Regions from separate parts of the Pseudomonas sp. TS_SC_3 genome, predicted to be linked through region 3. Evidence: predicted binding sites of a transcription regulator. Region 3 holds the regulator's gene; each other region holds the start of a gene.
What was found. Region 3 encodes sigma-54, which starts transcription at its own class of promoters, with help from an activator protein. Its sites were predicted from a motif close to ANTGGCATNNANNTTGCTNT; they were not measured.

Region 1: nirB (nitrite reductase large subunit NirB) is a predicted target of sigma-54. The motif match lies at 6,752-6,771, and genes of this name have one in related genera.
Region 2: flgB (flagellar basal body rod protein FlgB) is a predicted target of sigma-54. The motif match lies at 5,440-5,459, and genes of this name have one in related genera.

Annotation. Positions count from the first base shown of each region.
Region 1 covers NZ_CM149586.1:1,249,112-1,259,126, reverse strand. The annotation lists gene AC0J6G_RS06175 (ANTAR domain-containing response regulator) at 1-239, shown strand, start outside; gene alaC (alanine transaminase) at 450-1,679, shown strand; gene AC0J6G_RS06165 (hypothetical protein) at 1,750-2,142, opposite strand; gene AC0J6G_RS06160 (transcriptional regulator) at 2,339-2,656, shown strand; gene AC0J6G_RS06155 (CmpA/NrtA family ABC transporter substrate-binding protein) at 3,094-4,377, shown strand; gene ntrB (nitrate ABC transporter permease) at 4,392-5,243, shown strand; gene AC0J6G_RS06145 (ABC transporter ATP-binding protein) at 5,283-6,074, shown strand; gene AC0J6G_RS06140 (thioesterase family protein) at 6,200-6,649, shown strand; gene nirB (nitrite reductase large subunit NirB) at 6,952-9,423, shown strand; gene nirD (nitrite reductase small subunit NirD) at 9,420-9,746, shown strand; gene AC0J6G_RS06125 (nitrate reductase) at 9,826-10,015, shown strand, end outside.
Region 2 covers NZ_CM149586.1:708,408-718,422, reverse strand. The annotation lists gene flgH (flagellar basal body L-ring protein FlgH) at 1-529, opposite strand, end outside; gene flgG (flagellar basal-body rod protein FlgG) at 652-1,437, opposite strand; gene AC0J6G_RS03435 (flagellar basal body rod protein FlgF) at 1,484-2,224, opposite strand; gene flgE (flagellar hook protein FlgE) at 2,431-3,786, opposite strand; gene flgD (flagellar hook assembly protein FlgD) at 3,831-4,499, opposite strand; gene flgC (flagellar basal body rod protein FlgC) at 4,525-4,968, opposite strand; gene flgB (flagellar basal body rod protein FlgB) at 4,984-5,391, opposite strand; gene AC0J6G_RS03410 (bacterioferritin-associated ferredoxin) at 5,755-5,973, shown strand; gene bfr (bacterioferritin) at 6,243-6,713, shown strand; gene grxD (Grx4 family monothiol glutaredoxin) at 6,783-7,109, opposite strand; gene AC0J6G_RS03395 (molybdopterin oxidoreductase family protein) at 7,229-9,337, opposite strand; gene argF (ornithine carbamoyltransferase) at 9,801-10,015, shown strand, end outside.
Region 3 covers NZ_CM149586.1:205,686-215,700, reverse strand. The annotation lists gene AC0J6G_RS01125 (BolA family protein) at 1-119, opposite strand, end outside; gene AC0J6G_RS01120 (STAS domain-containing protein) at 250-558, opposite strand; gene AC0J6G_RS01115 (MlaC/ttg2D family ABC transporter substrate-binding protein) at 555-1,187, opposite strand; gene mlaD (outer membrane lipid asymmetry maintenance protein MlaD) at 1,202-1,672, opposite strand; gene mlaE (lipid asymmetry maintenance ABC transporter permease subunit MlaE) at 1,672-2,469, opposite strand; gene AC0J6G_RS01100 (ATP-binding cassette domain-containing protein) at 2,469-3,278, opposite strand; gene AC0J6G_RS01095 (KpsF/GutQ family sugar-phosphate isomerase) at 3,525-4,499, shown strand; gene AC0J6G_RS01090 (KdsC family phosphatase) at 4,499-5,038, shown strand; gene lptC (LPS export ABC transporter periplasmic protein LptC) at 5,046-5,615, shown strand; gene lptA (lipopolysaccharide transport periplasmic protein LptA) at 5,602-6,144, shown strand; gene lptB (LPS export ABC transporter ATP-binding protein) at 6,147-6,872, shown strand; gene AC0J6G_RS01070 (RNA polymerase factor sigma-54) at 7,165-8,679, shown strand; gene hpf (ribosome hibernation-promoting factor, HPF/YfiA family) at 8,871-9,179, shown strand; gene ptsN (PTS IIA-like nitrogen regulatory protein PtsN) at 9,195-9,668, shown strand; gene rapZ (RNase adapter RapZ) at 9,671-10,015, shown strand, end outside.

The DNA of each region.
Region 1 (10,015 bases), 1.0 Mb from region 3:
ACGTGGCCATGGTGCGCTTTGAGAGCGACCAAGCGCTGCGCGCCCAGCTGCAGGCACGCGATGCCCAGCTGGCCGAACGCAAGCGCATCGAACTGGCCAAAAGCCTGCTGATGAAAATGAAAAGCTGCGATGAGGAACAGGCCTACACCCTGATGCGTCGCCAGGCCATGAGCCGTCAGCAGAAGCTGGCGCAGGTGGCCGAACAGATCATCGCCATGCACGACATGCTCGGCGGCTAACCACCGCTCCTGTAGCCCGGATGCAGTCCGAGGATTGCGACCCCCGGATTGCATCCGGGCTACGACCTACCAAACTAAGGCTGTACTGCCGAGTTTCATGGCAACTGCTCTAGACAGTACCACTGCGCCCCGCTTATCTTCGCCGCCTGGCCAGCGCACTGGCCAACGTCGCTCGGACGGTTCCGGGCGCTTACGTACCGCGAGGAAATCATGGCTGAGAACGCCAAGCGCCGTTTTGCGCGCATCGATCGTCTACCCCCTTATGTATTCAACATCACCGCCGAACTGAAAATGGCCGCCCGGCGCCGTGGCGAAGACATTATCGATTTCAGCATGGGCAACCCGGATGGCCCCACGCCGCCGCACATTGTTGAGAAGCTGGTGCAAGTCGCCCAGCGTGAAGACACCCACGGCTACTCCACCTCACGTGGCATTCCACGCCTGCGCCGCGCTATTTCGCGCTGGTACAAAGATCGCTACGCCGTCGACATCGACCCGGAAAGCGAAGCCATCGTCACCATCGGTTCCAAGGAAGGTCTGGCGCACTTGATGCTGGCCACTCTGGACCATGGCGACACCGTGCTGGTGCCCAACCCCAGCTACCCGATTCATATCTACGGCGCAGTCATCGCCGGCGCCCAGGTGCGCTCGGTACCACTGATTCCCGGCGTGGACTTTTTCGCTGAGCTGGAGCGGGCGATTCGTGAATCGATCCCTAAGCCGAAGATGATGATTCTTGGCTTCCCCTCCAACCCTACGGCGCAGTGTGTGGAGCTGGACTTCTTCGAGCGCATGGTGGCCCTGGCCAAGCAGTATGACGTGCTGGTGATTCACGACCTGGCCTATGCCGATATTGTTTATGACGGCTGGAAAGCTCCGTCGATCATGCAGGTGCCGGGCGCTAAAGACATTGCCGTGGAATTCTTCACCCTGTCCAAAAGTTACAACATGGCCGGCTGGCGAATTGGCTTTATGGTCGGCAATCCCGAGCTGGTCAACGCCCTGGCGCGGATCAAGAGTTATCACGACTACGGCACCTTTACCCCGCTGCAGGTCGCGGCCATTGCAGCGCTGGAGGGTGATCAGCAATGCGTGCGCGATATCGCCGAGCAGTATCGCCAGCGCCGCAACCTGCTGGTTAAAGGCTTGCATGAACTGGGCTGGATGGTCGAAAACCCCAAAGCCTCAATGTATATCTGGGCCAAAATTCCGGAGCCGTATGCCCATCTTGGCTCATTAGAGTTCGCCAAGAAGTTGCTGCTGGAGGCCAAGGTCTGCGTGTCGCCGGGTATCGGTTTTGGTGACTACGGCGATGACCACGTACGCTTTGCCCTGATTGAGAACCAGGACCGCACTCGCCAGGCCATTCGCGGCATCAGGGCGATGTTCCGCGCCGATGGTCTGCTGCCGGAGAAAAAGGCCAAAGCCGACAGCGTGTAGCAACGCCAGGGATTAGGTGTGCAATGCGCACCTAATCCCTCATCAATCTACCCCCTCAACGCAATCCAGCTCAGCCTGAGTAATCCAACACGGTCCACACCCGGCTCAAGCCCTCGGCAATCAGGCAATTACTGTTGGCCAGCGAGTTGCTGCGGTGCAGTGACATCCGGCTGGTTGCCCCGTCTGTAGCACTGGAATGCTCGCTCAACCACTGCATGCGCCCACAATTCGCCGTTTCAATCACATAGCTGGCGGCCACTGCAGAACCCTTGTTGGGCAGCCTGATCATGTCAACCACCGTGCCTGGCTCTTCCACGCGCTTGCCGTTGTCCACCATCACAGCCCAGGCCTGACCATTTTCAATCACCAGGTAGGTGCCGTTAGCGCGCGGCGGGTCCAATTGTGGCTGCGCGCAACCGGCCAAAAAGCTCAACAGCACAACGGTCATGAGCATCTGTTGCATTATCGGTGACTCCTCTGCGGTGCTTGTCGCCATTGGCGTTGCGTGCGGTTGGCGAGAATGATCGAGTGGTTGCCGGATAGGCAGTGGGATTACTATTATCGAATACTGTTTATATGTACAGTATTTTTCAGCTATCCTGACACACGGCCACCCGCCAACCTGTTGCTGCCCACCCAAACTGCCCGGAGTAAGGCCAATGCTCGACGTTCTGCAGCTCAAACACAGCATGAACCGCATGCCTCTGGAAAAAGTCCGAGACACCGTGAATGAGTTAAAGCTGGAAGGCATCGTCACCGAAAACAAAACACCGTTTAACCGCGTGCATTTCAACACCTGCTTTGCCGAGATTGAGGCCTTGCTGCAACGCGCCGGTTATCACCGCCCACTCGATGTAGTGGGTTATGAAGGGCAAGCCTATGCCCTGTTCGACCCCACGCGCTGGGAGGCCGTGCATGTGCTGCGTTGGTTAAGAGACTTTGTTGAAGAAGCGCAACGCTGCCCACAACCGGGTTAAGGCTGCCCTGTTAGACGCCTTGACCGCTAAGCACTAAGACGATGCGCAGTGCTGAATTACCCTGCAGGACTGCACACTTTTAGCTCAACGCACGCCGCAGCAGAGGCGCTGCTTGCAGGTGATGCAGCGCATGGCCGTTACGCCGGCCCGACAACCGCGACTTAATCAATGCGCTAAGCCATTGATTAATAATATTTAGCCACCAACCTTCCAGAGCGCAGGCGAATTTCTCAGCCGCCCTCGGCGTTCATATCTGGGTTCCATAGCAAACATGGCAAGCCCTTTGCTTTGTGTCCCTCACGATTGCATCGCAGCCCACCAACGGCGGTGAGCCGCAGATCACGGACAACGGCGTCCGTCAGGTGACTTCTCCAGAAGAAGCCTGACGGATGCCGTTTTTTGTTTCAGCCGTATAAGGCCAGAGAAGGACAAACCCCATGACTGATCGTGATTCGAAGAACCCAAGCCTGCACAGCCGCCGTCACTTCCTGAAAACCTCGATTGCCGTCGCCGGCACCGTCGGCGGTGTCGCTGCACTTGGCTTGAGCGCACCCACCTCGCTGCGCAGCGTGGCCTGGGCCGCTGGTTCCGATGCGCCAGAAAAGGCGGCGCTGAAAGTGGGCTTTATTCCACTGACCGACTGCGCCTCGGTGGTGGTCGCCGCGACCCAGGGCTTTGCTGAGAAAAACGGCTTGAGCATCACCTTGAGCAAAGAAGCCTCTTGGGCCGGGGTGCGCGACAAACTCAATACCGGCGAGCTGGATGCCGCCCACGTGCTGTACGGCATGATGTACGGCGCGCAGCTGGGTATCGCCGGGCCGCAGAAGGATATGGCCGTATTGATGGGCCTGAACCAGAACGGCCAGGCCATCACCCTTTCCAAACAGCTCAAGGAAGCCGGCGTCACCAATGGCGCACAACTGGCCGAGCATGTGAAAAAAGGCGGTAACCCGCTGACTTTCGCCCAGACCTTCCCCACCGGAACCCACGCCATGTGGCTGTATTACTGGCTGGCGAGCCTGGGCATCAACCCGATGAGCGATGTGAAAACTATCGTCGTACCGCCACCACAGATGGTCGCTAATATGCGCGTCGGCAATATGGATGGCTTCTGTGTCGGCGAGCCTTGGGGCGCGCGGGCGATTGCTGAAAAAATTGGTTACACGGCTGTGACTACTCAGCAGATCTGGCCGGATCACCCGGAAAAAATCCTCGGCACCACCCGCGCCTTTATCGAGCAATACCCCAATGCGGCCCGCGCGCTGATCATGTCGATCCTTGAGGCCAGCCAGTTTATCGAGGCCAGCGAGGAAAACCGCAAGAGCACGGCCAAGCTGATTTCCGGCAAGGCTTACGTCAATGCACCGGTCAAAGTGATCGAACCGCGCTTCCTCAGCCAGTACGAAGACGGCCTGGGCAACAGCTGGAAAGACGACCACGCCATGGCTTTCTGCAAAAACGGCACAGTGAACTTCCCGTATCACTCCGACGGCATGTGGTTTATGACCCAGTTCAAGCGTTGGGGTCTGATCAAGGAAGACCCTAACTATGCCGCCATCGCCGCAGGGGTCAACCAGGTTGCACTGTACAAGGAGGCCGCCAGTGCGCTGAACATCCCCGTGCCGGCCAGCTCGCTGCGCAGCAGCACGCTGATCGATGGCAACATCTGGAATGGCTCCGACCCGGCGGCCTACGCCAACTCCTTTGCGATTAAAGCCTGATTGGGAGGTTCGTGATGAACGCACCACTGAAAACCCCATTGCCGTTGTCTGCGCCGATCAGTAAAGCGCCACGTCTGGCTCTGCCAGGCGTGGCGGCGCTGACCAGCCTGCTCAAGGCGGTTGTGCCGCCGCTGTTGGGTATCGTGCTGTTTATCGGCGTGTGGGCGCTGATTGCGACCAAGAGCGAGGGCCTGCCTGGCCCGATCAGTACCTGGGCGGCGGCGCTGGAACTGTTTGCCAACCCCTTCTATGACAATGGCCCAAATGACATGGGCATCGGCTGGAACATCCTGCATTCGTTGGGTCGCGTCGGTATCGGCTTTGGTTTGGCGGCGCTGGTGGGCATTCCGTTGGGCTTTGCCATCGGCCGCTTTGCCTTCTTGGCCGGCATGCTCTCACCGATCATCAGCCTGCTGCGCCCAGTGTCGCCGCTGGCCTGGCTGCCGATTGGCTTGCTGGTATTCGAAGCGGCTGGCCCGGCTTCGATCTGGGTGATCTTTATCAGCTCGATCTGGCCGATCATCCTCAACACCGCCGCCGGCGTGGCCAGCGTGCCGCAGGATTATCTGAACGTGGCACGAGTGCTCAAGCTGTCGGAGTTCAAGGTACTCACGCGCATCCTGTTTCCCGCCGTATTGCCGCACCTGATGACCGGCATTCGCCTGGCCATTGGCGTGGCCTGGCTGGTGATAGTCGCGGCAGAAATGCTCACCGGCGGCACCGGCCTGGGCTTCTGGGTGTGGGATGAGTGGAACAACCTCAACGTCGAACACATTCTGATCGCCATCATCATCGTCGGCCTGGTCGGCCTGGCGTTGGAGCAACTGCTGTTGCTGCTGGCCAAACGTTTCGATTACGCCAGTTAAAGCAGGCCAGCTGGTAATGCCCGTTTAAGGAGCCGCAACATGGATAAATTCGTGGAGCTGACCCAGGTCGGCAAACATTTCGACACCAAGAAAGGCCGCTTCCAGGCCCTCACCGACGTCAACCTGAGCATCGCCAAAGGTGAGTTCGTCACCCTGATCGGCCACTCGGGTTGCGGTAAATCCACCGTTCTCAACCTGATCGCCGGCCTGCTCGAGGCCAGTGAAGGCGGGCTGATCTGCAATGGCCGCGAGATCGACGGCCCTGGCCCGGAGCGCGGCGTGGTGTTCCAGAACCACAGCCTGCTGCCCTGGATGACCTGCTACGGCAACGTCTACCTGGCGGTGGAAAAGGTCTTCGCTGGCAAGGAGAGCAAGGCCCAGCTCAAGGAACGCACCGAAGCGGCGCTGGCCATGGTTGGCCTGAGCCACGCCACCTACAAGCATCCCAATGAAATTTCTGGCGGCATGAAACAGCGCGTCGGCATCGCCCGCGCCCTGGCCATGCAACCCAAGGTGCTGCTGATGGACGAACCCTTCGGCGCGCTGGATGCCCTGACCCGCGCGCACCTGCAGGACGAACTGCTGCGCATCGTTGGTGAAACTCACAGCACGGTGGTGATGGTGACCCACGATGTCGATGAGGCGGTGCTGCTGTCTGATCGCATCGTGATGATGACCAACGGCCCGGCAGCGACCGTGGGCGATATCGTCAAGGTCGAGCTGGCGCGCCCGAGGGATCGCCTGGCCCTGGCCAATGACCCGCACTACCACGCCTACCGCACCGCCGTGCTGGAGTTTCTCTACCAGCGCCAGCAACGCCCCGCGGCTTAAAGCAACTCAGGCACGGAGCAGGTATCTGCCTCCGTACCCTGCCTAGTAATCGAGCGCAGGACGTCTGCAACACGCATTACATCAGGGTTAATATTGGCCACCTTATTCCAATACCGGATACAGCAATGGCCCGTCTGAACCTTGAGTTCCCCGAAGATCAGTTCTGCTACAGCACCCACCTGACCGTGCGGGTGACCGACATCAACGCCGCCAACCACCTAGGCAATGACTCAATGATCTCAATGATTTCCGAGGCGCGGGCGCGGTTTCTGTTTGAGTTCGGCATTGAGGAAACCCAGGAAGACGGCACCGGCATCATCGTCACGGACCTCGCTACCACCTACCGCGCCGAAGCCCATGCTCGCGACCAATTGCTGTTCGAAGTCGGCGTGATGGACTTCAACAAATACGGTGGCGACATTACCTTCCGCATCACCCGCCCAGCGGACGGCAGCCTGGTGGCCATGGCTAAATCAGGGTTTGTGTTCTTCAACTATAAACTGGGCAAAGTGGTGCCCATGCCTACACGCTTCAGCGACACGTTCAGCAAGGTTAACTGGCTCAACCCAGCCTGAGCACGCGCACCAGCGCAGCGCACCATGGCTTATAAAGGAGCACTCAACAGCAACCGGTGCTGCACAGCCTGCGCCCCCCCCGCGTAAATCAACACATCGCAAGTTGGCACAAGCTCTGCATTGTTGATTGCACAATTTAATAAAGCGCAGCGCTCAATGAAGAGTGCAGCACTTCCCGAGAGAACGGGACTTGGACAAAGGCGTCCTCGCTAGGTGACTAGCGGGACGCCTTTTTTGTTTTTCGGGCCTGCCATTTACGGCAGCCACCTTTTCCGTGATCAATGACTCAGGAGATAGCCGGCATGCAAAAACTCAAGCTGGTGATGATCGGTAATGGCATGGCCGGTGTGCGCACCCTGGAAGAGCTGCTCAAACTGGCCCCCGACCTGTATGACATTACTGTGTTCGGCGCAGAGCCTCATCCCAACTACAACCGTATCCTGCTCTCGCCCGTGCTGGCCGGCGAACAACGCTTTGAGGAGATCATCCTCAACGACCTCAACTGGTACAGCGACAACCACATCCGCCTGCTGCTGGGCCGCACCGTGGTCAATATTGATCGCAAACAGCGCGTAGTCACGGCTGACGATGGCACAACAGCCGAGTACGACCGCCTGTTGATCGCCACCGGTTCCACCCCGTTCATCTTGCCGATACCCGGCAACAGCCTGGACGGCGTGATGGGATACCGTGACATCGCTGACACCGACAGGATGATGAGCGCCGCCACAACCCATCGGCATGCAGTGGTGATCGGTGGTGGCCTGCTGGGTCTGGAAGCAGCCAACGGCCTGAAGATGCGTGGCATGGATGTGACCGTTGTACATATTTCTGACTGGTTGCTGGAGCGCCAACTGGACCGCACTGCCGGCAAGCTGTTGCAAACCGCGCTGGAAGCACGCGGCATTCACTTTCGCCTCAATGAACAAACCTCAGCGCTGTTGGACAACGGCGAGGGGCGCGTGTGTGCAGTGCAATTCAAAAATACGGAGGTCATCCCCGCAGACATCGTGGTCATGGCCGCCGGCATCCGCCCCAATACCGCACTCGCGGAAAAAGCTGGCATCCCGTGTAACCGCGGTATTTTGGTCAACGACACGCTGCAGACCTATGACCCGCGCATCTACTCCATTGGTGAATGCGCCAACCATCGCGGTATCGCTTACGGTTTGGTCGCGCCGTTGTTTGAACAAGCCAAGGTCTGCGCCAACCATCTGGCCCAGCTTGGTTTTACCCGATATCAAGGTTCGGTCACCTCGACCAAACTCAAGGTCACCGGCATCGACCTGTTTTCCGCGGGCGAATTTATGGGCGGTGAAGGCTGCGAAACCATCACCCTCTCCGACCCCATCGGCGGCGTGTACAAGAAACTGGTGATCCGTGACGACGTCCTCGTCGGTGCCTGCCTGTATGGCGACACGGCTGACGGTGGCTGGTATTTCCGCCAGATCAAAGAAAACGCCAACATCAGCCAGATCCGCGATCACCTGATGTTTGGTGCGGCCGGCATCGGTGAAAGTGCCATCGGCGATGTGGGACACCAAGGCGTCGACAAGACCGCCAATATGCCTGACAGCATGGAAGTGTGTGGCTGTAACGGCGTGTGCAAGGGCACCATCGTCAAGGCGATTCAGGAAAACGGCCTATTCAGCGTCGATGAGGTGAAAAAACACACCAAAGCGGCCAGTTCCTGCGGCTCATGCGCCGGCCTCGTCGAGCAAATCCTGATCAATACAGTGGGCGGTGCCGCTGAGGTAAAACCCAAGAGCGAAAAAGCCATCTGTGGCTGCTCGGATCTCAATCACGGTCAGATTCGCCAGGCGATACGCGAGCAACACCTGACCAGCCTGACGCAGACCATGACTGCGCTGAACTGGAGCAGCCCCAATGGCTGCGCCACCTGCCGCCCGGCACTGAACTATTACCTGATTTCCACTTGGCCGGGTGAAGCCAAGGACGACCCGCAGTCGCGCCTGATCAACGAGCGCGCCCACGCCAATATCCAGAAGGATGGCACCTACTCGGTGGTGCCGCGCATGTGGGGCGGCGTGACCAATCCATCCGAACTGCGCCGTATCGCCGATGTGGCCGACAAGTACAATGTGCCCATGGTCAAAGTGACCGGCGGGCAGCGCATCGATCTGTTGGGCATTAAGAAAGAAGACCTGCCAGCGGTGTGGAAGGAACTGGACATGCCGTCTGGCCACGCTTACGGCAAATCCATCCGCACGGTGAAAACCTGTGTCGGCAGCGAGTTCTGCCGTTTTTGCACGCAAAACTCGACCCAGTTGGGTATCGATCTGGAGCACGACCTGTTCAACATGTGGTCGCCGCACAAGGTCAAGCTGGCGGTTTCTGGCTGCCCGCGCAATTGCGCCGAAGCCGGTATTAAAGACGTCGGCATCATCGGCGTGGACTCGGGCTTTGAGATGTACATAGGCGGTAACGGCGGGATCAAAACCGAGGTGGCCGAGTTCTTCGTCAAAGTAAAAACCGCAGACGACGTGCGCGAATACAACGCCGCCTTCCTCCAGCTTTACCGCGAAGAAGCCTTCTATCTGGAGCGCACCGTGCACTACCTGCAACGCGTGGGCATGGCCTACATCAAAAAAGCCGTTGTGGAAGATGAGGCCAACCGCAAAGCCCTGACCGCCCGCCTGCAGTTCGCCCTGTCGTTCGAGCAAGACCCGTGGAAGGAACGCATCGAACAACCACTGCTGAAGAAAGAATTCGAACCGATCAAGCTCGTGCAACTTGAGGAGGCCACGCTATGAACTGGCTGGATATCTGCGCGCTGGAAGACATCAACGTGCTGGGCTCGCGCATTGTGGCCGGGCCAAAAGGCGATATCGCGATTTTCCGGACGTCAACAGATGAGGTGTTCGCCCTCGACGACCGCTGCCCGCACAAAGGTGGGCCGCTGTCGCAGGGCTTGATCTTCGGCAAACGCGTGTCGTGCCCGCTGCACAATTGGCAGATCGAACTGGACAGCGGTGAAGCCGTAGCACCGGACGTGGGCTGCGCCCACCGGCATAACGCCAAGGTTGAAAACGGTCGCGTACTACTGGCCCTCAATAGCGCCGAAAAGTGCGCGTAAACCCTACTTATAGGAGCGGCACATGGCCGCGAACAGCGCTCGCGTCCATGGGCCGCTCCTACCGGGGAGAACCTGAATCATGAGCCAAATCACCGCATCAACCTGCTGTTACTGCGGCGTGGGCTGTGGCGTGCTGATCGAGCACGACGGCGAGCAGATTTTCGGCGTGCAGGGCGATCCACAGCACCCGGCCAACTTCGGCAAATTGTGCAGCAAAGGTGCGACGCTGCACCTGACCGGCGACCTTAATGCCCGCGCCATGCACCCCG
Region 2 (10,015 bases), 500 kb from region 3:
GGGTCATCCACTTCTCACCGCGCACCAGCAGCACGCCGTTGGGCATCACTTCAGCCACCGACACAGTAATCGAACCGGTGAGGCTGTTGCTCTGCCCCGCCGCACCGGAACCATCCGCCGAGCGCGTGGCATCAAAACTGGCATCCAGACCGAGGGTGTCATTGGTCATACCCAATGCGCTAAGACCTGCTAACGGGTTTTTCGGTGATACGGCCATGCCAAACAGGTTCGGCACGCCAAGGTTGGCCGAGCTGTCTTTACTGACCTGGCTGTTGCTGTTCTTACTGGCTTGGGTGCGCTCGTTGAGGGTGATGGTGATGATGTCACCCACCCGGTAAGCCTTGCGGTCGCCGAATAGGCCATTCTCAAAACCGGCTTGGTAAATCGAGCCGTTGTTCTGCGCCGCAGGCAACGGCGTGCGCGGCATTACCGGCGCGTAATAGGGATCGTCCGGCTTAGGCGCGGGCGCCATGCAGCCGCTCAAAGCCAGCGGGCCAAGCAGTGCACTTATGATCATCAGCCGGTTCATATCTACTACCTCATGCGTTGCCTGGGGTGACGTGTTTGAGTGAGCCACGCCTACCCGTCCAAGCGATTCCTTACTGTTAGCAGGATCAAGCCAGCCGCTGCGCGACTAAGCCGCCTTAACCATCAAAGATTTTGCGAAATAAAGCCGAGCATCTGATCCGCGGTGGAAATGACCTTGGAGTTCATTTCATAGGCGCGCTGGGTGGTGATCATGTTCACCAACTCCTCAACCACGCTGACGTTGGAGTTTTCTAGGGTGTTCTGCAGCGTGGTACCCAGACCATTCAACCCTGGGGTGCCGACCTGCGGCGCGCCGCTGGACGCGGTTTCCAGGAACAGGTTGTTGCCGATGGCTTCCAACCCTGCCGGGTTAATGAAGTCAGCGGTCTGCAGGTTGCCAACAATCTGCGGCTGCGGGTTGCCGGCAGTGGTCACCGACACGGTGCCGTCCTCACCCACGGTAAAGGTGCGCACTTCATTGGGCAGCACGATGGCCGGCTCCAGCGCGTAGCCGTTGGACGTCACCACCTGACCATCAGAGTTCAGATGAAAGCTACCATCACGGCTGTAGGACACCGTGCCGTCTGGCAGCAGAACTTGGAAGAAGCCACGCCCGTTAATCGCCATATCCAGCGGTTGCTCGGTGGTTTGTAAGCTGCCTGCGGTGAAGATCTTCTGCGTACCCACCACCCGCACACCGGTACCCAGCTGCAAGCCGGACGGCAATTGGCTGTCTTGGCTGGACTGGCCACCTGGTTGACGACGGATCTGGTACAGCAAGTCCTCAAACTCGGCACGATCACGCTTAAAGCCGGTGGTCGAAACGTTGGCCAGGTTGTTGGAAATGGTGGTCAGGTTCATGTCCTGAGCGGTAAGACCGGTCTTACTGACCCACAGTGCAGGAAGCATATCGATTCTCCTCGGGCGCTGGCTTAACGGCGCCGCGTGCTGGTAATTAGGACATCTGCAAGACGCGCGCCATGGCCGCTGAATTGTCTTCGGCGGTGCGCATCATTTTCACTTGCAGTTCAAATTGGCGAGATAGCGAGAGAATCGCGGTCATCTCTTCCACCGCGTTGACGTTGCTCGACTCAAGAAACCCCGAGGTGATTTCCGTGGTGGCATCGGCCAGCACCGGGCCTTGCCCCTTAAAGCGGATAAGGCCGTCTGAGCCCTTTTCCATCTGCTTGAGATCAGGATTGACCAGCTTCAAGCGGTCGACTTCAGCCAGCACGCTGGGCGCTTCACCGAGCGCACGAATACTGATGGTGCCGTCTTTGCCGATTTCAATTTTCTGCTCAGGCGGTACTGCAATCGGCCCGGCGTTGCCCATCACCGGCAAACCGTTGCCGGTACGCAACATGCCCAGAGCGTCGACGTTCAAGCTGGCGGTGCGCACATAAGCTTCAGTGCCGTCAGGCGCCTGCACGGCCAACCAACCTTTACCGCCGACTGCCACGTCGAGATCGCGCCCCGTTTCCTGCAACGCACCTGGGGTGAAGTCAGTGCCGGGGCGCTCACTCATGGCATATACACGCGCCGGTAAACCGTCACCAAAAATCGGCATGGAACGCGCCTGTTCAAAATCCCGGCGAAAGCCACTGGTAGAGATGTTCGCCAGGTTGTTGGCGTGCGAACGCTGAGCCAGGGTGTTGTTGTGGGCACCAGTCATGGAAACGTACAGCATCTTGTCCATGGTTAATCTCCGAGTTGGGCGCGTTGCCAGTTGCTCTATACACGCTACAAAGCAATGCCTATGCCAGCATTCGAAAAATAATCACAAACCATTGATACGTATGAATTTTAAAAATAAAAAAGCTCCATAAAGGAGCCTTTTTAAAAACCGTGGTGGCGTTTTTTTGCCGCCGGCGACAAGCACTTGCCTGCCGCCGGCGGCGATCATCAACGCAGGTTGATAATGGTCTGGGTGATCGCACTCTCGGTTTCGATGGTTTTAGCGTTGGCCTGGTAATTGCGCTGCGCCACGATCAAGTTAACCAACTGATCAGACAGCTCGACGTTGGAGTCTTCCAACGCGCCGGCCTGAATCGCACCCAAAGTACCGGAGCCTGGTGGGTTACGCACAGGTTCTCCCGAATTAAAAGACTGCACCCACTGTGTCTTACCAACCGGTGTAAGCCCCTGCACATTGGCAAAGTCAGCCAGGATAATCTGCCCCTGTATCTTGGATTGACCGTTGGTGTAGCGCGCGAAAATAACGCCGGTTTCGTCGATTTCCAGCCCGGCCAATTCACCCGTGGTGTAACCATTCTGGCTGACACTGTTGACAGCAAAACTGCTTGAAAACTGAGTTGAGCGACGCAAGTCAATCGTCAGGTTTTCCGGGCTTTGCAAGGCACCATTAGGCCCCCACACGGGTGGAGTGGAATTGTCCGGGGCGGCAGGATTCCAGTTGTTGAGAAGCAAAGTACCGTCGGGATTCACAGTGAAATCGCCGCCCGTGGCCGCTTGAAACTGTCCCGACGGGCTGAATGTTAGCGTTGTACTAAACGGCGCAGTACCAGCTGTATTGTCGAAAACAGGGGGAGGTCCTGGAAGTAGAACACTTTGAGGATTAGTCGGATTACGCCCATCAATTAATACATTCATGGTCCAGCTGTTGAGAGCCGGCGGCGCGTCCTTGACGAAATACTGGGTAAGCACATGCGCATTACCCTGTGTGTCGTAGATATTGGTCGAGGTAGACGAGTTGTAGGTCGTTGGGTCAGACGCATTAAACGGCGTAGTGGCCGGCGCCGCATTGGTGGAGTTGAGGTTGAAGACCTGGGTCATGGTCGATGTGGCCTTCGGGTCCTGGCTTGCAGATTGAATCTGCAAGTCACCCACCACCCCCGTCTGCAGATTGCCGTTAGGGTCAACGGTGTAACCCTGCAGGTTGTAGCCAAAGTTATCGACCAAAAAACCTTCTTTGTCTGTGCCGAAATAGCCGGCACGGGTGTAGCTCAACGCACCGTTGTTATTGACTTGAAAAAAACCATTGCCATTAATCGCCAAGTCCAAGGCATTTTGCGTGTAGTTAATGTTGCCCTGGTTGAACAATTGCGAAACGTTGGCCAGCAACACACCGCTACCTTGTGGGTTTTTACCGGTGCCCAACACAGAAGAGGCATACACATCGGCAAACTCGGCACGTGATTGCTTGAAGCCCGCAGTGCCTGCGTTAGCAATGTTGTTACCCGTGACGTTGAGATCTTTGGTTGCTGAACGCAAACCGCTAAGGCCAATATTGAACGACATAGCTGTCTCCTTGTACCGGCGTAACCGGCGCTGAAATCTGTTAGTTACTGACCGATAACCTGCACTTGCGACAGCGGCACACTGCCGAGCCCCGCGAGGTTCAACATCAACTCGCTGCCACCAAGGACTACGCTGTCGACGTTGGCCGGTAACATGGTGTAAAGCCCCTTGGCCTCGCCGTTATAGGTGGCCTGCGCTTCAAACTTATAAGTACCGGGCGGCATCAGGTTGCCGCTGCTGTCTTTGCCGTCCCAGATAAAGCTGACATTGCCGGCCGCCTGCTCACCCAGGTTGACTCGGCCCACTGCAGAGCCGGCCTTGTCATAGATGTTGACGTAGACATTGCTGCTGCTGGTCGGCAGTACCAGGCTCGCCTTGAAGCTCTCACTGGTATCAACCACAGCCTTGTCCGTAGGTACGATGACCTTACGCCCGACCAGCGAAGAAGCCTGCAGCGCTTGGGACGACTGATAGCCACTCAACAAAGAACCCATGCTGGTGTTGAGTTTCTCGATCCCCTCAACCTGGCTGAACTGCGCGAGCTGAGCGATAAACTCGCCATTGCCTTGTGGCTCGAGTGGGTTCTGGTTATTCAACTGAGCCACCAACAGGTTGAGAAACTCGTTTTTACCGAGCTCTTTGTTTTGGCTACTGCCCTGCTTAATCTGGTATTGGTCCAGCGCCGAACCGCTAACATCGCCAACAACACTCATTGCTCTGCACTCCTAATTCGTTGGCTTACTGACCCAAGGTCAATATGCGCTGCATCATCTGCTTGGCGGTGTTCATCATTTCGGTGTTGGTCTGGAAGGCTCGACTGGCTGAAATCATGTCAGCCATCTCTTCCACCACATTGACGTTGGGGTAGTACACATAGCCGCCCTCATCAGCAGCCGGATGGTTCGGCTCATAGCGCGGCATCAGGCTGCTTTGATCCTCAACCACACCCAGCACCTGCACACCCGCACCGGCATTGTCCTGCTCAGCAAACAGCGAACCACGATCGCCGTCCTGCGCGGTTTGGTACACGGTGGCAAACACCGGATGCCTGGCACGGTAGGTTTGATCAATGCTCGAAGACACGGTCTCGGCGTTGGCAATGTTGCTGGCGATGGTATTCAGGCGAGTGCTCTGGGCACTCATACCCAATCCGGCGATATTAAAAACACTGGTAAGTGACATAGCTTCAGGCTCCTATTAATCGCCGCGCAGGGCACTGACCAGCCCTTTGAATTTGCTGTTAAGCAAGGTAAAGCTGGCTTGAAACTGCACCGAGTTCTCCGCGTAGTTCGATTGCTCGATCTGCAGGTCTACGGTGTTCTGATCAATCGATGAGTGCATCGGCGTGCGGTACGCCAGGCTGGCATCGCCAACCATCACGCCATCGGCAGGAATATGGTGGCTATTGGTACGATTCAGGCTGACCGGACCACGCTGGCTATTGGCACTCTGCTCAGCCAAAACACTGGCAAATTGCAGGTCACGCGCCTTGAAGTTGGGCGTGTCAGCGTTCGCGATATTGTTGGCCAACACCTCGGCACGCTGAGTGCGAAAGCCGAGAGCTTTTTCATGTATGCCGAGTGCCCGATCGAAACTGATGCTCATGGTCAGAAACCTTTGCCAGGTGGCGTTGCTGTTTTCCGTGCAAAACCATAAGCAAAGCGTGTGCCATTTTATTTTTTGGCTATTTATCAGTTAGTTAGCCTATAAACCTGGCCTTATGCGTGGCAAAGCGGCAAACGCTTTCCGCCTAGGGGCCTGCAAGCGGCAAGCGCGCACGGCCTTTTGCCACCCTCCCCGGCAATCGACCCTGCAAGGTCATAACTAGCAGCCGACGACGTAAAACTGCGAACGATTCAATTCGCCACCCGGCGCCACTCGTCAGCCAACCACATACAGCTTTGACAAGCATTCTCATTAACATTAGTATCTTTCGCACCAGCCACTGCCCTGCCATGAGCCCAAATCATGTACGTCTGTCTCTGCGAAGGTGTTACTGACGGTCAGATCCGCGAAGCCATTTACGAAGGCTGCTGCAGCTACCGTGATGTGCGCACCACCCTCGGCGTCGCCAGCCAATGCGGCAAATGCGCCTGCCTGGCCAAACAAGTGGTGCGCGAAACCTTGAGCGAAGTGCAAAGCAGCCAGGCCGTGATGACTTATCCGGCAAACTTCGTAGCCGCCTGAATTCAGCGACATAAAAAAACCGGACCTCGTGTCCGGTTTTTTATGGCCAGCCGTTTAAGGTAAGCAGTCTTCGCGCTATCGCTGTGCACTCTTGAGCCTCAGCACATGCTGGTTTATCACAGATAAATCAATGCCTTAGCAGCAAGATGCACAACTTAAGCATTCTTAATCAGATTAAATTTAACTTTAGATTCAAATACTTAGGTTTGACAGCCAAAAACCCGCAGCCCAAAATCAGGTGCTAATTCCCCTGCAAGGCAGACGCAGATATGAAAGGCGACAAGAAAGTCATCCAGCATCTGAACAAGATCCTCGGTAACGAGCTGGTCGCGATCAACCAATACTTCCTGCATGCGCGTATGTACGAAGATTGGGGCCTGAAGAAACTCGGCGAGCATGAGTACCACGAGTCCATCGACGAGATGAAGCATGCGGACAAGCTGATCAAGCGCATCCTTTTCCTCGAAGGCCTGCCCAACCTGCAAGACCTCGGCAAGATCCTGATCGGTGAGAACACCCAGGAAATGCTTGAGTGCGATCTCAAAATCGAGCACAAGGCGCATGCTGATCTGAAAGCAGCGATTGCTTACTGCGAAAGCATCGGCGATTACGCCAGTCGCGAACTGCTCGAAGAAATTCTCTGCTCGGAAGAAGACCATATTGACTGGTTGGAAACTCAGCTCAGCTTGATCGCAGCAGTGGGCCTGCAAAATTACCTGCAATCGCAGATGGACGAATAAGCGCAAAACACCGCGCCACAAACAACAAACCCCGCACTTGGCGGGGTTTGTTGTTTGTGCAGGGGCTGCTTACGCGTCAGCTTTCTGCACGGCGTTTTTGATCAGGGTTTGCAGCTCACCCTTATCGAACATTTCCGCCAGGATGTCGCTGCCGCCGACCAGCTCACCGCCAACCCACAGCTGCGGGAACGTTGGCCAGTTGGCGTATTTTGGCAAATTCGCGCGGATTTCTGGGTTTTGCAGGATGTCGACGTAAGCGAACTTTTCGCCACAGGCCATCACGACTTGCGATGCTTTAGAGGAAAAGCCGCACTGTGGAGCGTTCGGCGAGCCTTTCATGTACAGCAGAACGGTATTGTTAGCGATCTGCTCTTTGATGGTTTCGATGATATCCATTGGGCACCTCAGGACTTAACTTCCCGACTCACGGGTCGGCACGGTGGCGGCATTGTAGCGAAAAGCCGAGCGTAATGCTCGGCCTTCCCTGCCAGTTTCCGTGTACGCGTGAGTGCCGCTCAGGCCGCCTCAACCTGCACCGGCACCCCGTTCAGCGCGGCATTGCCGGACAAAGCGTCGAGCTGCCTCTCATCAGTCAAATCATTGGCACTGGCGCCTGGCTGTTCGCTGGCGATGCTCATCTGCACGCCCGGTCGCGCATGGCCCCAACCATGCGGCAGGCTGACGACACCGGTCATCATCTCGTCACTGGCGGCCACCTCCACTTCGATGACGCCAACCCGCGAACGCACGCGCACCAGCTGACCGTCGCTCAGCCCGCGCTGCTGCAGATCCGCCGGATGCATCAGCAGCTGATGGCGCGGCTTGCCTTTAACCAGGCGGTGGTAATTGTGCATCCAGGAGTTATTGCTGCGCACATGGCGTCGGCCAATCAGCAGCAACTCGTCAGCCTTCGCCGTTGGCTGCGCGGCAAAGCGTTGCAGATCGGCCATGATCACCGCCGGCGCCGCCTGAATCTGCTTGTTAGCAGTTTTCAGGCGCCCGGCCAAGTTGGGCTTGAGCGCGCCCAGGTCGAGCCCGTGCGGGTGCTGACGCAACTTTGCCAGCGACAACTTATGCGCGGATTGGTCGCCGTAGCCCCCCATACGCAAGCCCATGTCGATCATCTGCTCAGGTGGCATGGTCGGTTTGAGCTGCAACTCATTTTTGCCAGCAAAGGCCTTAGCCAAGCCAACAAAAATTTCCCAGTCATGCAACGCACCCTCGGGCTTAGCCAGCACCGCCTCGTTAAAACGAGTGACATTACGCACGGCGAACATATTAAAGGTGGTGTCGTAGTGATCATGTTCGAGCGGCCCAGTTGGCGGCAGGATCAGGTCGGCATAGCGGGTGGTTTCGTTGATGTAGAAATCGATGCTGAGCATAAACTCCAGGCCATCCAGAGCCTGCTCCAGCTGGCGGCCATTGGGTGTGGACAGCACCGGGTTGCCCGCCACCGTCACCAGCGCGCGCACCTGCCCTTCTCCCTCGCTGAGCATTTCCTCGGCCAGGGCTGCAACCGGCAATTCGCCGCCGTACTCCGGCAAGCCGGAAACACGGCTCTGCCAGCAATTGAAATGCCCACCGGAGGTCGAAGCCACCAGGTCTATGGCCGGCTCGGTGCAGAGCACACCGCCGACGCGATCGAGATTACCGGTGACCAGGTTGATCAGCTGCACCAGCCACTGACACAGCGTACCAAAAGCCTGGGTGGAGACGCCCATGCGCCCATAGCAGACCGCCGACTCGGCAGCGGCAAAGTCCCGCGCCAACTGGCGAATCACCTGAGCCGGCACGCCACAACGGGCGTTCATGGCTTCGGCGGTAAAGCTGGCAATCGCCTGGCGTACGTCATCCAACCCCTCTATCGCCAGGTGGCTGGCGCGACCGAGGTTTTCCTCGAACAGGGTATTGAGCAGGCCAAATAGCAGGGCCGCATCTTGGCCGGGGCGGACGAATACATGCTGGTCGGCAATCACCGCCGTTTCGCTGCGGCGCGGATCAACCACTACCAGCTTGCCGCCGCGTTTTTGGATGGCCTTCAGACGCTTTTCCACGTCCGGCACGGTCATGATGCTGCCGTTGGAGGCCAGCGGGTTGCCGCCGAGGATCAGCATAAAATCGGTGTGATCGATATCCGGAATCGGAATCAGCAGGCCATGGCCGTACATCAAATGGCTGGTCAGGTGATGCGGCAGCTGATCGACCGAGGTGGCAGAAAAGCGATTGCGTGTTTTCAGCAGGCCAAGAAAGTAATTGCTATGCGTCATCAGGCCGTAGTTGTGCACGCTCGGGTTGCCCTGATACACCGCCACGGCGTTCTGCCCATGCAGCGAACGGATCGAGCTTAAGCGCTCGGCAACAAGCTCAAAGGCCTCATCCCAGCCAATGGCTTGCCACTCGTTGCCGACGCGGCGCATCGGCTGGCGCAGACGATCAGGGTCGCTCTGGATGTCCTGCAGGGCTACGGCTTTGGGGCAGATATGGCCTCGGCTGAAGGTATCCTGGGCATCGCCCTTGATTGAGCGAATCTGCACCGTGCCGTCGGGCTGGGTTTCGGTCTCGATGCTCAGACCACAAATGGCCTCGCAGAGATGGCATGCACGGTGATGGAGGGACTTGGTCATGGCCTGGCCTCTTGTTTTAAGAACCTGTTCGTATCTGCTGCGCGTCGGCCAAACTGCGTTGAAAACGGCTTCGGAATGCTCATGTACAAAAGTACACTCCGCCTCCTCAGCCGTTTTCGCCTTGTTTTGCTCTAGCTCGCGAGATCCGCGACAAGTTCTAAGTCAACACGCTGAATATCGTAAAGGCATGACTATGGCGGCTGGTAGCACCCTGTACCAGCAGGGTTTATTCCGTGAATTGCGCGGCATTAGATCAACCGATATAGGCGTAAGTGTTCACCGCAGTGCCTTCACCGCCTTCCAGCGTGAAAGCGCGGGCAATTTGCGCCTGCTTGTCATTTCCTTATAAGATCGCGACTTCCCCGTTTCGTCGCATGATGCGGCCCCAAGCCGTAGGTTCTGCCGTTTCTTCAATTTAATTAGGCCATTGAACCTGCGCCCCGTTGTCAAAAGGTAGTTAACGATGAGCGCAAGACACTTTCTCTCGCTGATGGATTGCACGCCCGCTGAACTGGTGAGCCTGATCCGCCGAGGCATGGAGCTGAAGGACTTGCGTAACCGCGGCGTACTGTTTGAGCCGCTGAAAAACCGCGTATTGGGCATGATCTTCGAGAAGGCCTCAACCCGCACCCGCCTGTCGTTCGAAGCCGGCATGATCCAACTCGGCGGCCAGGCCAT
Region 3 (10,015 bases):
AGGGCAGCCAACTCATCACTGATCAAATTCAGCTGAAAGTTGCAGCCTTCGCCTTCAACTTCCACTTGGGTATCCGGCAATTTAGCCTCAAGGAGACTCTTTACTTCTAAGGCCTGCATGCGCAACCTCGATCAATGCATGAACTAACGACAGCGGAGCAGACGCTCGCGGGTCTGGCATGATACAAAAAAGCCCCCCGCCTGCGAACCCCGGATTCTTGTCTGCCGACCGAAGCGCCAAAGCCGAGCTTCAGGCTTGCAGGGGCAGAATTTCTAACAAACCACAGACGCTGGCAATCTCACGCATGTCTTGGGGCAGGTTGCTCACGTGCAGCGTCTTGCCGGTGGCACGGGCATCCCGCATAAACGCCAGCAACAGCGCCAACCCAACGCTGCTGGATTTCGCCACCCCCGCACAATCCAGCACACAGACAGCCGCAGGGCTGGCCTTGAGCAAGCGAGCGCCTTGGTCACGCAGCGCCGGTGCGCTTTGATAATCAAGCACACCACTCAGGTTGAACACACCCTGCGCTGCCTCACTGATAGCGGCCTGACTCACGAGGCATTCGTCCCCTGGCGGGCCTTGGCAACGGTCTCCGTCCAATTATCGATAACTTTGTCCAGGTCGTTGCGGTTGTCCTGCATGGCCTGAGAAAACTGGTCGCGGAACAACTTGCCCACGTTAATACCGTTGATGATTACGTTGCGCATCTTCCAGGTACCGTCCTGGCTAACCATGGTGTAGGACAGCGGGTAGACCGTGCCATTGCCGTCCTTGATCTCCATGTTGACCGAAGTCCGCTGCGGGTCTTGCTGGCCATTGACCGGCAGCACGCGGATGTCTTGATTGTTGTATTCCAGCAGGGCATTGCCATAGAACTGCATCAGGCTGCGTTTGAAGTTTTCCTGGAAGCGTTGCATTTGCTCAGGCGTGGCCTGGCGCGAATAGCGCACGGTCATCACGCTGCGGGAAATCCCGTCGACATCCACCACAGGGCCGAGAATGCTGTTTAGCGCGTTATAAAACGCGCCCGGGTCGGTGCGGTACTGCTCCTTGTTAACCTTAAGGTCAGCCAACAACGTGGTCGTTGTTTGCTGCACCACTTCATGGGCCGCCGGAGCCGCCAGCAGCGGCAAGGACATGGCCGCCAGGCAGATAAAAAGACCGTTACGCAATGCTTTGATCATGCTCAACACCTCTATTAGTTTGCCTGGTCTTTATTGACCGAATTGAGCAGGAACTTGCCAATCAGGTCTTCCAGCACCAATGACGACTGCGTGTCCTGAATAGTGCTGCCATCGCTCAGCACTTCTTCTTCGCCACCCACGCTAATCCCAATGTATTTCTCGCCCAGCAGGCCCGCCGTCAGGATCGAGGCCGTGGAGTCTGCCGGCAGGTTGTCTACGGCATCATCGACAACCATGGTCACGCGCCCCATGTAACTGTTGCGGTCCAGATCGATGGCCGTAACCTTGCCAATGGTCACGCCAGCCATGGTCACTTTCGACCTGACCGTCAACCCGGCGATATTTTCAAAGTGCGCATACACCTTATAGGTGTTGTCGCTACTGCCCACCGTCAGACCGCTGACGCGCAAAGCCAAAAGCAGCAAAGCCAACAACCCAGCCAACAAAAACAAGCCGACACCAATTTCCAGCGTGCGGTTCTGCATCAGAAATCTCCAAACATCAAAGCGGTCAGAATAAAGTCCAGCCCCAATACGGCGAGCGAGGCGTACACCACGGTTTTTGTGGTGGCACGACTAATCCCTTCCGACGTCGGTTCACAGTCATAGCCTTGAAACACAGCAATCCAGGTCACGACAAATGCAAAGACCACGCTCTTGATCACGCCATTGAGCACATCGTCGCGAAACGAAACGCTGCTTTGCATATTGGCCCAGAACGACCCCTCATAAACCCCCAGCCAGTCGACGGCGACCATCGCACCGCCCCATATACCAACCACGCTGAAGATCATCGCCAGCAACGGCATTGAGATAAAACCAGCCCACAACCGCGGCGCAACAATATATTTGAGTGGGTCGACGCCAATCATCGCCAAGCTCGACAGCTGCTCGGTGGATTTCATATTGCCGATCTCTGCGGTTAACGCCGACCCGGCGCGCCCAGCAAACAACAAGGCGGTTACGACCGGACCCAGCTCACGCAGCAAAGTCAGCGCGACCATCTGCCCCACGGCCTGCTCCGAGCCGTATTGGGCCAAGATGCTAAAGCCCTGCAGCGACAGCACCATGCCGATAAAAATGCCGGACACCACAATGATGGCCAGGGACATGACCCCAACTGAATACAGCTGCTTAACCAACAACTGAAAGCCGTTCCCGGTCGTGCTACGGCCAAACAGCGCGCGCAGCAAAAACACACCAGAACGCCCCAGCGTGGCCACTACATCAATACCGGCACGCCCGAATAACCGCACCCGCTCGAGCACAGATGTCTTGCGCATCAGCGCCCTCCCAGCAAGTCGTCGCGGTAATTAGCCGCAGGAAAGTGAAACGGCACTGGCCCGTCGGGGATGCCTTGCATAAATTGACGTACGCGCGGGTCCTCCGACGCCATCAACTCGGCCGGCGTGCCCTGCCCTAAGACCTGGGTATCGCCGACGATGTAGATGTAATCGGCAATGCTCGCGGTTTCCGCCAAATCATGGGAAACCACAATACTGGTGATCCCCAGCGCATCACTGAGCAGACGAATCAAGCGCACCAAAACGCCCATAGCAATGGGGTCCTGGCCGACAAAAGGCTCGTCATACATCAAGATTTGCGGGTCCAGAGCAATCGCTCGCGCCAGTGCCACACGGCGTTTCATGCCACCCGACAGCTCATCCGGCATCAAGTCCACAGCGCCGCGCAGGCCTACCGCTTGCAACTTCATCAGGACGATGTCGCGAATCATCTCTTCTGGCAGCTGGGTGTGCACCCGCAGCGGAAAGGCGACGTTCTCGAACACATCCAGGTCGGTAAACAAGGCGCCACTCTGGAACAGCACGCCCATCTGCTTGCGCATATCGAACAATTCACTGCGCGACAGGCTCGGCAAATTCACATCATTGACCCACACCTCGCCCTGGCTCGGCTTCAGCTCAGCGGCAATCAGGCGCAACAGCGTGGTTTTTCCGCAGCCTGAAGGCCCCATGATGCCGGTGACCTTTCCACGCGGAATATGGAGATCAATGTTCTTGAAAATATCCCGCTCGCCGCGTTTAAAGCTGACGTTTTTCAGCTCGACTGCATACGGGCTCTCGGCGCTCATCTGGACTCCTTGCTAAACGCTTGCCTGACTGACGTATCGCCCCGAACAAAGGGCACTACGGGTCGTCGAACGTACCGAAAATGGCCGCGAACTATACCACCGCGCCTTACCTCACCCAAGACTGAACGTGTTGCCGAACATAAGCTGCGCACAGCGGCAGGGGCTAACTCGCGACGGGAAAGACTGGGCAGGCGCACCTTTACCGCTATAATCAGCCGCTTTTAGTCCGTACGCCGCAGAGAAGCCATGAGCCAATCAACCGATCTGATCCAATCAGCGCAGCGCACCATCCGTTTGGAGCTCGACGCTATTCAGGATCTACTGGCGCGCATCAACGGTGATTTCGTCAGAGCCTGCGGGCTGATTCTCGCCAGCAAAGGTCGCGTGGTCGTGGTGGGCATGGGCAAATCCGGCCACGTCGGCAACAAGATTGCCGCCACCCTGGCCAGCACTGGCACCACGGCGTTCTTCGTGCATCCAGCCGAGGCGAGCCACGGCGATATGGGGATGATCACCCGCGATGACGTAGTGCTAGCCCTGTCCAACTCGGGTTCCACCGCAGAAATCGTGACCCTGCTGCCACTGATCAAGCGCCTCGGCATCCGCCTGATCAGCATGACCGGCAACCCGGAATCCCCGCTGGCCAAGGCCGCCGAAGTCAACCTGGATGCCCGCGTATCCCAGGAAGCCTGCCCGCTGAACCTGGCCCCGACTTCTTCCACCACCGTATCGCTGGTACTGGGTGACGCCCTGGCCATTGCCCTGCTGGAAGCCCGCGGCTTTACCGCCGAAGACTTCGCTTTCTCCCACCCGGGCGGCGCATTGGGCCGACGCCTGCTGCTCAAGGTGGAAAACGTCATGCACGCCGGCGACAGCCTGCCACGCGTCAAGCGCGGCACCTCGCTACGCGACGCGCTACTGGAGATGACCCAGAAAGGCCTGGGCATGACCGTGGTGACCGAGGACGACGGCCGCCTGGCCGGGATCTTCACCGACGGCGATTTGCGCCGCACCCTGGACCGCAACATCGACGTACGCCAGACCATTATCGATGACGTAATGACCGCCCATGGCAAGACCGCTCGCGCGGAAATGCTCGCGGCAGAGGCTTTGAAAATCATGGAAGACCACAAGATCAGCTCGCTGGTGGTAATCGATGACAACCATCAGCCAATTGGCGCACTGAACATGCACGACTTGCTGCGCGCTGGAGTGATGTAATGAGCACTGACACGATCAACCCCGACCTGCTGCAACGCGCCAAGGCCATCAAATTGGCCATTTTCGACGTCGACGGCGTGCTCACTGACGGCAAGCTGTACTTTCTGATCGACGGCAGCGAATTCAAGACCTTCAACACCCTCGACGGCCACGGCATCAAAATGCTGATCAACTCTGGGGTAAGCACCGCCATTATCAGCGGCCGCAAAACCCCGGTGGTCGAGCGCCGTGCGCAGAACCTGGGGATTCAACACCTGTATCAGGGCCGCGAAGACAAGCTGGTCGTGCTTGACGAACTGCTCGGCGAACTGGGCCTAGACTATGCACAGGTCGCATACCTCGGTGACGACCTGCCCGACCTGCCAGTGATCCGCCGCGTAGGCCTAGGTATGGCAGTCGCCAGCGCCGACGGCTTTGTCCGCCAACACGCCCACGGGATTACCCGTGCTCGCGGTGGCGAAGGCGCCGCACGTGAGTTCTGTGAACTGATCATGCACGCCCAAGGCACCCTTGAAGCCGCTCAAGCCGCTTACCTATAGGCCAACCATGCCCCGCAAGTTATTCAATATTGTTCTGTTCGCCGTTGTCGCCCTGCTGGTGGCGGCGCTCGGCTACTGGAACCTCAGCCCAGATGGCTTTAACGAGCAATCCCGCACCGCTGGGACTGATAACGCCATCGACTTTTACGCCACAAACACCTACACCGTGCAATACCAAGCCGACGGCACGCTGCAATACGAGCTAACGGCCGATAAGGTCGAGCACGTCAAAGCCAGTGACATCACCCTGATGACCGGCCCGAATATGAACCTGTTCCGCGGCACCGAGCTGCCCTGGAAAATCCGTAGTGAGCGCGGTGAAGTGTCGCCCGGCGGCGTTGAGGTCGAGCTGATCGACAAGGTGCGGGTTGAACGTACCGACGCCAAAGGCCGCCCGACCATCCTCACCACCAGCCGCCTGACCGTATTCCCCGAGAAGGAATATGCGCAGACCCAGCAAGCCGTTAGAATCGACGCGGCCAATGGGGTGACCACGGCACAAGGAATGAAAGCGTACATGAATGACGGCAGGATGCTCCTGCTGTCCAACGTAAGAGGTCAGCATGAGGCTCGTTAACACCCTCCCCCTACTACTCAGCCTCAGCGCCGCACTCGGAAGTGTTAGCGCTTGGGCCCTGCCATCCGACCGTGAACAGCCGATCCGTATCCAGGCTGACAGCGCGGAACTGGATGACAAACAAGGCGTGGCCGTTTATCGCGGTGATGTCGTCATCACCCAGGGCACCATGAAGGTCACTGGCGACACCGTGACCATCACCCAGAATGCCCAAGGCGATGTCGAGGTATTTACCTCCGTCGGCAAGCCGGCCTACTACGAGCAACTGCCGTCAGCCGACAAGCAGATCGTCAAGGCCTACGGCCTGACCATCCAGTACTTTATGGCCAACGAGCGCGTGGTACTGATCGATCAGGCCAAGGTGATTCAGGAAGGCAACACCTTCGAAGGCGAAAAAATCGTCTACGACACCCAGCGCCAAATCGTCAACGCCGGCCGTGCCACAGGCACCAACGTCACCGCGCCACGTCCGCGCATCGACATGGTGATCCAGCCGAAGAACAAACCAGCCGACCAGCAGGCGCAGTAATAATGGCCACATTGAAAGCCCAACACCTGGCAAAGAGCTATAAAGGCCGCCAGGTTGTGCGCGACGTCAGCCTGAGTATCGACAGCGGGCAGATTGTCGGCCTGCTTGGCCCTAACGGGGCCGGCAAGACCACCTGCTTCTACATGATCGTCGGCCTGGTACAGGCCGATCAGGGCCGCGTGATGATCGATGATCTCGACGTCAGCCATCAGCCCATGCATGGCCGCGCGCGCGCCGGAATTGGCTACCTGCCGCAGGAAGCCTCAATTTTCCGCAAGCTCAGCGTGGCCGACAACATCATGGCCATCCTGGAAACCCGCAAAGACCTCGACGGCGCTGCACGGCGCAAGGAGCTTGAGGGGCTGCTGCAGGAATTCCATATCAGCCATATCCGCGACAACCTCGGCATGAGCCTGTCCGGTGGTGAACGCCGCCGCGTGGAGATTGCCCGCGCCCTGGCAACCAACCCCAAGTTCATCCTGCTCGACGAGCCGTTCGCCGGTGTTGACCCGATTTCCGTGGGCGACATCAAACAGATCATCCACCACCTCAAAGCCAAGGGCATCGGTGTATTGATCACCGATCATAACGTGCGCGAGACCTTAGATATCTGCGAAACCGCCTACATCGTTAGCGATGGCCAACTGATCGCCGAAGGTGATGCCGAAACTATCCTGGCCAACCAAACCGTCAAAGAAGTGTATCTGGGGCATGAATTCCGGCTGTAACCACCGCCGCTCTAAGCCGCCAGCAGGCGCTTTAGAGCGTAAGCAGAACAGGCGAAACGATTTAACACCCGCGCACTGGCCTGCCGGGTGAAGTGGCGGGTCAAAAGCCGAGCACACGCGCTGTACATGCGCATCCAACGCCTGCTTTTAACGCTGGATCGTTAACACAGGTAGTTTTCAACGACCTGCTAGGCAAAGCCCCTAAACTTAGGCATATTATTTGCTTCCAAGTGGCGATTTTTAAAACGCCCTGTAGTGGATTGCGCATAGACGCCAGTAAATAAGGCCTGCAATGAAACCATCGCTAGTCCTGAGAATGGGCCAGCAGCTGACGATGACACCGCAGCTGCAACAGGCCATCCGCCTACTCCAACTCTCCACCCTCGATCTGCAACAAGAGATCCAGGAGGCCTTGGAGTCCAACCCGATGCTCGAACGCCAGGAAGACGGCGATGATTTCGACAATTCGGACCCCATGGCCGATGGCGCAGAAAGCGCCAGCCCGAGCGAACAGCCCGAAGCGCCCTATCAGGAAACCAACTATCAGGAAGCCACGCAAACCGTGGACAACCTGGAAGAAGGTGATTGGGGTGAGCGCATTCCCAACGAACTGCCGGTCGACACCGCCTGGGAAGACATCTACCAGACCAGCGCCAGCAGCCTGCCGAGCAGCGCCAGTGATGACGATGAGTGGGACTTCACCACCCGCACCTCCAGCGGTGAGAGCCTGCAAAGCCATTTACTTTGGCAACTCAACCTGGCGCCGATGTCGGATAAGGATCGCCTGATCGGCGTCACCCTGATCGACTGTATCAACGAGCAGGGCTACTTAGAAGAAACCCTGGAGGAAGTGGTCGAGGCCTTCGATCCGGAATTGGACATCGAGCTCGACGAAGTCGAAGCCGTGCTGCACCGCATCCAGCAGTTCGAGCCGACCGGCATCGCTGCACGCAACCTGGGCGAGTGCCTGCTTCTGCAACTGAGTCAGCTACCGGCAAGCACTCCGTGGCTGAGTGAAGCTCAACGCTTGGCCAGCGATTACCTCGACCTACTCGGCAGCCGCGATTACGGCCAGCTGATGCGCCGCATGAAGCTCAAGGAAGACGAGCTGCGTCAGGTTATTGATTTAATCCAAAGCCTCAACCCGCGCCCTGGCTCGCAGATCGAGTCCGGTGAGCCGGAGTACGTGGTGCCCGATGTGATTGTGCGCAAGCACAACGAGCGCTGGCTGGTGGAGCTCAATCAGGAATCCATGCCGCGCCTGCGGGTCAACGCGCAGTACGCAGGGTTTGTGAAGCGCGCTGACTCAAGCGCGGACAACACCTTTATGCGCAACCAACTGCAGGAAGCGCGCTGGTTTATTAAGAGCCTGCAAAGCCGCAACGAAACCCTGATGAAGGTTGCCACGCAGATCGTCGAGCACCAGCGCGGCTTTCTCGATTACGGCGACGAGGCGATGAAGCCTCTAGTTCTGCACGATATCGCCGAAGCCGTAGGCATGCACGAGTCAACGATTTCGCGGGTCACCACACAGAAATTCATGCACACCCCACGTGGCATTTACGAGCTGAAATATTTCTTCTCCAGCCACGTTAGCACCGCCGAGGGTGGCGAATGCTCGTCCACGGCGATCCGCGCCATCATCAAAAAACTGGTCGCCGCGGAAAATGCGAAAAAGCCGTTGAGTGACAGCAAGATCGCTGGTCTACTGGAAGCACAAGGCATTCAAGTGGCTCGCCGTACGGTCGCAAAGTACCGTGAGTCCCTCGGAATAGCGCCCTCCAGTGAGCGCAAACGATTGATATAAGGCGGTACGAAAAGGAAGGCAACTCGCAGGACAGATAACACGCCAGGCACGTTTTTTCGCAAAGTAGACATACTGCTACTCAGCAACCAGCGTTCGTGCCAGGCCCTATCTGTCAGACCCTTCCACGCCACAGTGTTCCGGCGGCAGGCCTCTCGCCTGCCTCTTACACACGGCAACAAGGAGAAAGCGGTATGCAAGTCAACATCAGTGGACACCAGCTGGATGTGACCGACGCCCTACGCGACTACATCGGCGAAAAACTCGGCCGATTGGAGCGCCACTTCGACAAGATCACCAATGTGCAAGTCATTATGGAGGTCGAGAAACTCAAGCAGAAAATCGAAGCCACCCTGCATATTGCAGGCGGTGAAGTTGTCGCCAATGCCGAGCATGACGACATGTACGCCGCCATCGATTTACTGACCGACAAGCTCGATCGACAACTCATCAAACACAAGGAAAAACAGCTCGACCGTCAACAGGGTGCTATGGCCCGCTGACGTCGCCTATCTCCTATGATCCGACTTGAAACTATCCTGACCCCCGGCCGTTCCTTAGTGAACGTGCCGGGCGGCAGTAAAAAACGTGTCCTTGAACAGATAGCTAACTTGGTGGCGCGCGAACTGCCCGACCTGGATGGCCAGGACATTTTCGAAAGCCTAATTGCCCGCGAAAAACTCGGCTCGACCGGCTTTGGTAATGGCATTGCCATTCCCCACTGCCGCCTGCCGGGTTGTACGGCTCCCATCAGCGCGTTGTTGCGCCTGGACGCCGCCGTAGATTTTGACGCCATCGACGGCGCCCCCGTTGACCTGTTGTTTGTTCTGCTAGTACCTGAAGCCGCCACCGATGCGCACCTGGAACTGCTCCGGCAGATCGCCAGCATGCTCGATCGCAGCGATGTGCGCGCCAGTCTGCGCCAAGCCGAAAGCAGTGAAGCCCTGTATCAGGTGGTAGTCGACACTCAAAGCCAACTCAATAGAGCCTAAACATGCGCCTGATCATCGTCAGCGGTCGCTCCGGTTCCGGGAAGAGCACGGCGCTCGATGTGCTCGAGGACAACGGTTTCTACTGCATCGACAACCTCCCGGCCGGCTTACTGCCTGAACTGGCAGAGCGCGCGCTAGTGCATACCGAGTTGCTGCATCCGCAGGTGGCCGTTTCGATTGACGCGCGCAACCTGCCCAGCCATCTCGAACGTTTCCCGGCGTTGTTGGAAGAGGTGCGTGCACGGCATATCAAGTGCGATGTGGTTTACCTGGATGCCGACGAAGAAACCCTGCTCAAGCGTTTCTCGGAGACCCGCCGGCGCCATCCACTGACTAATGAGAGTCGC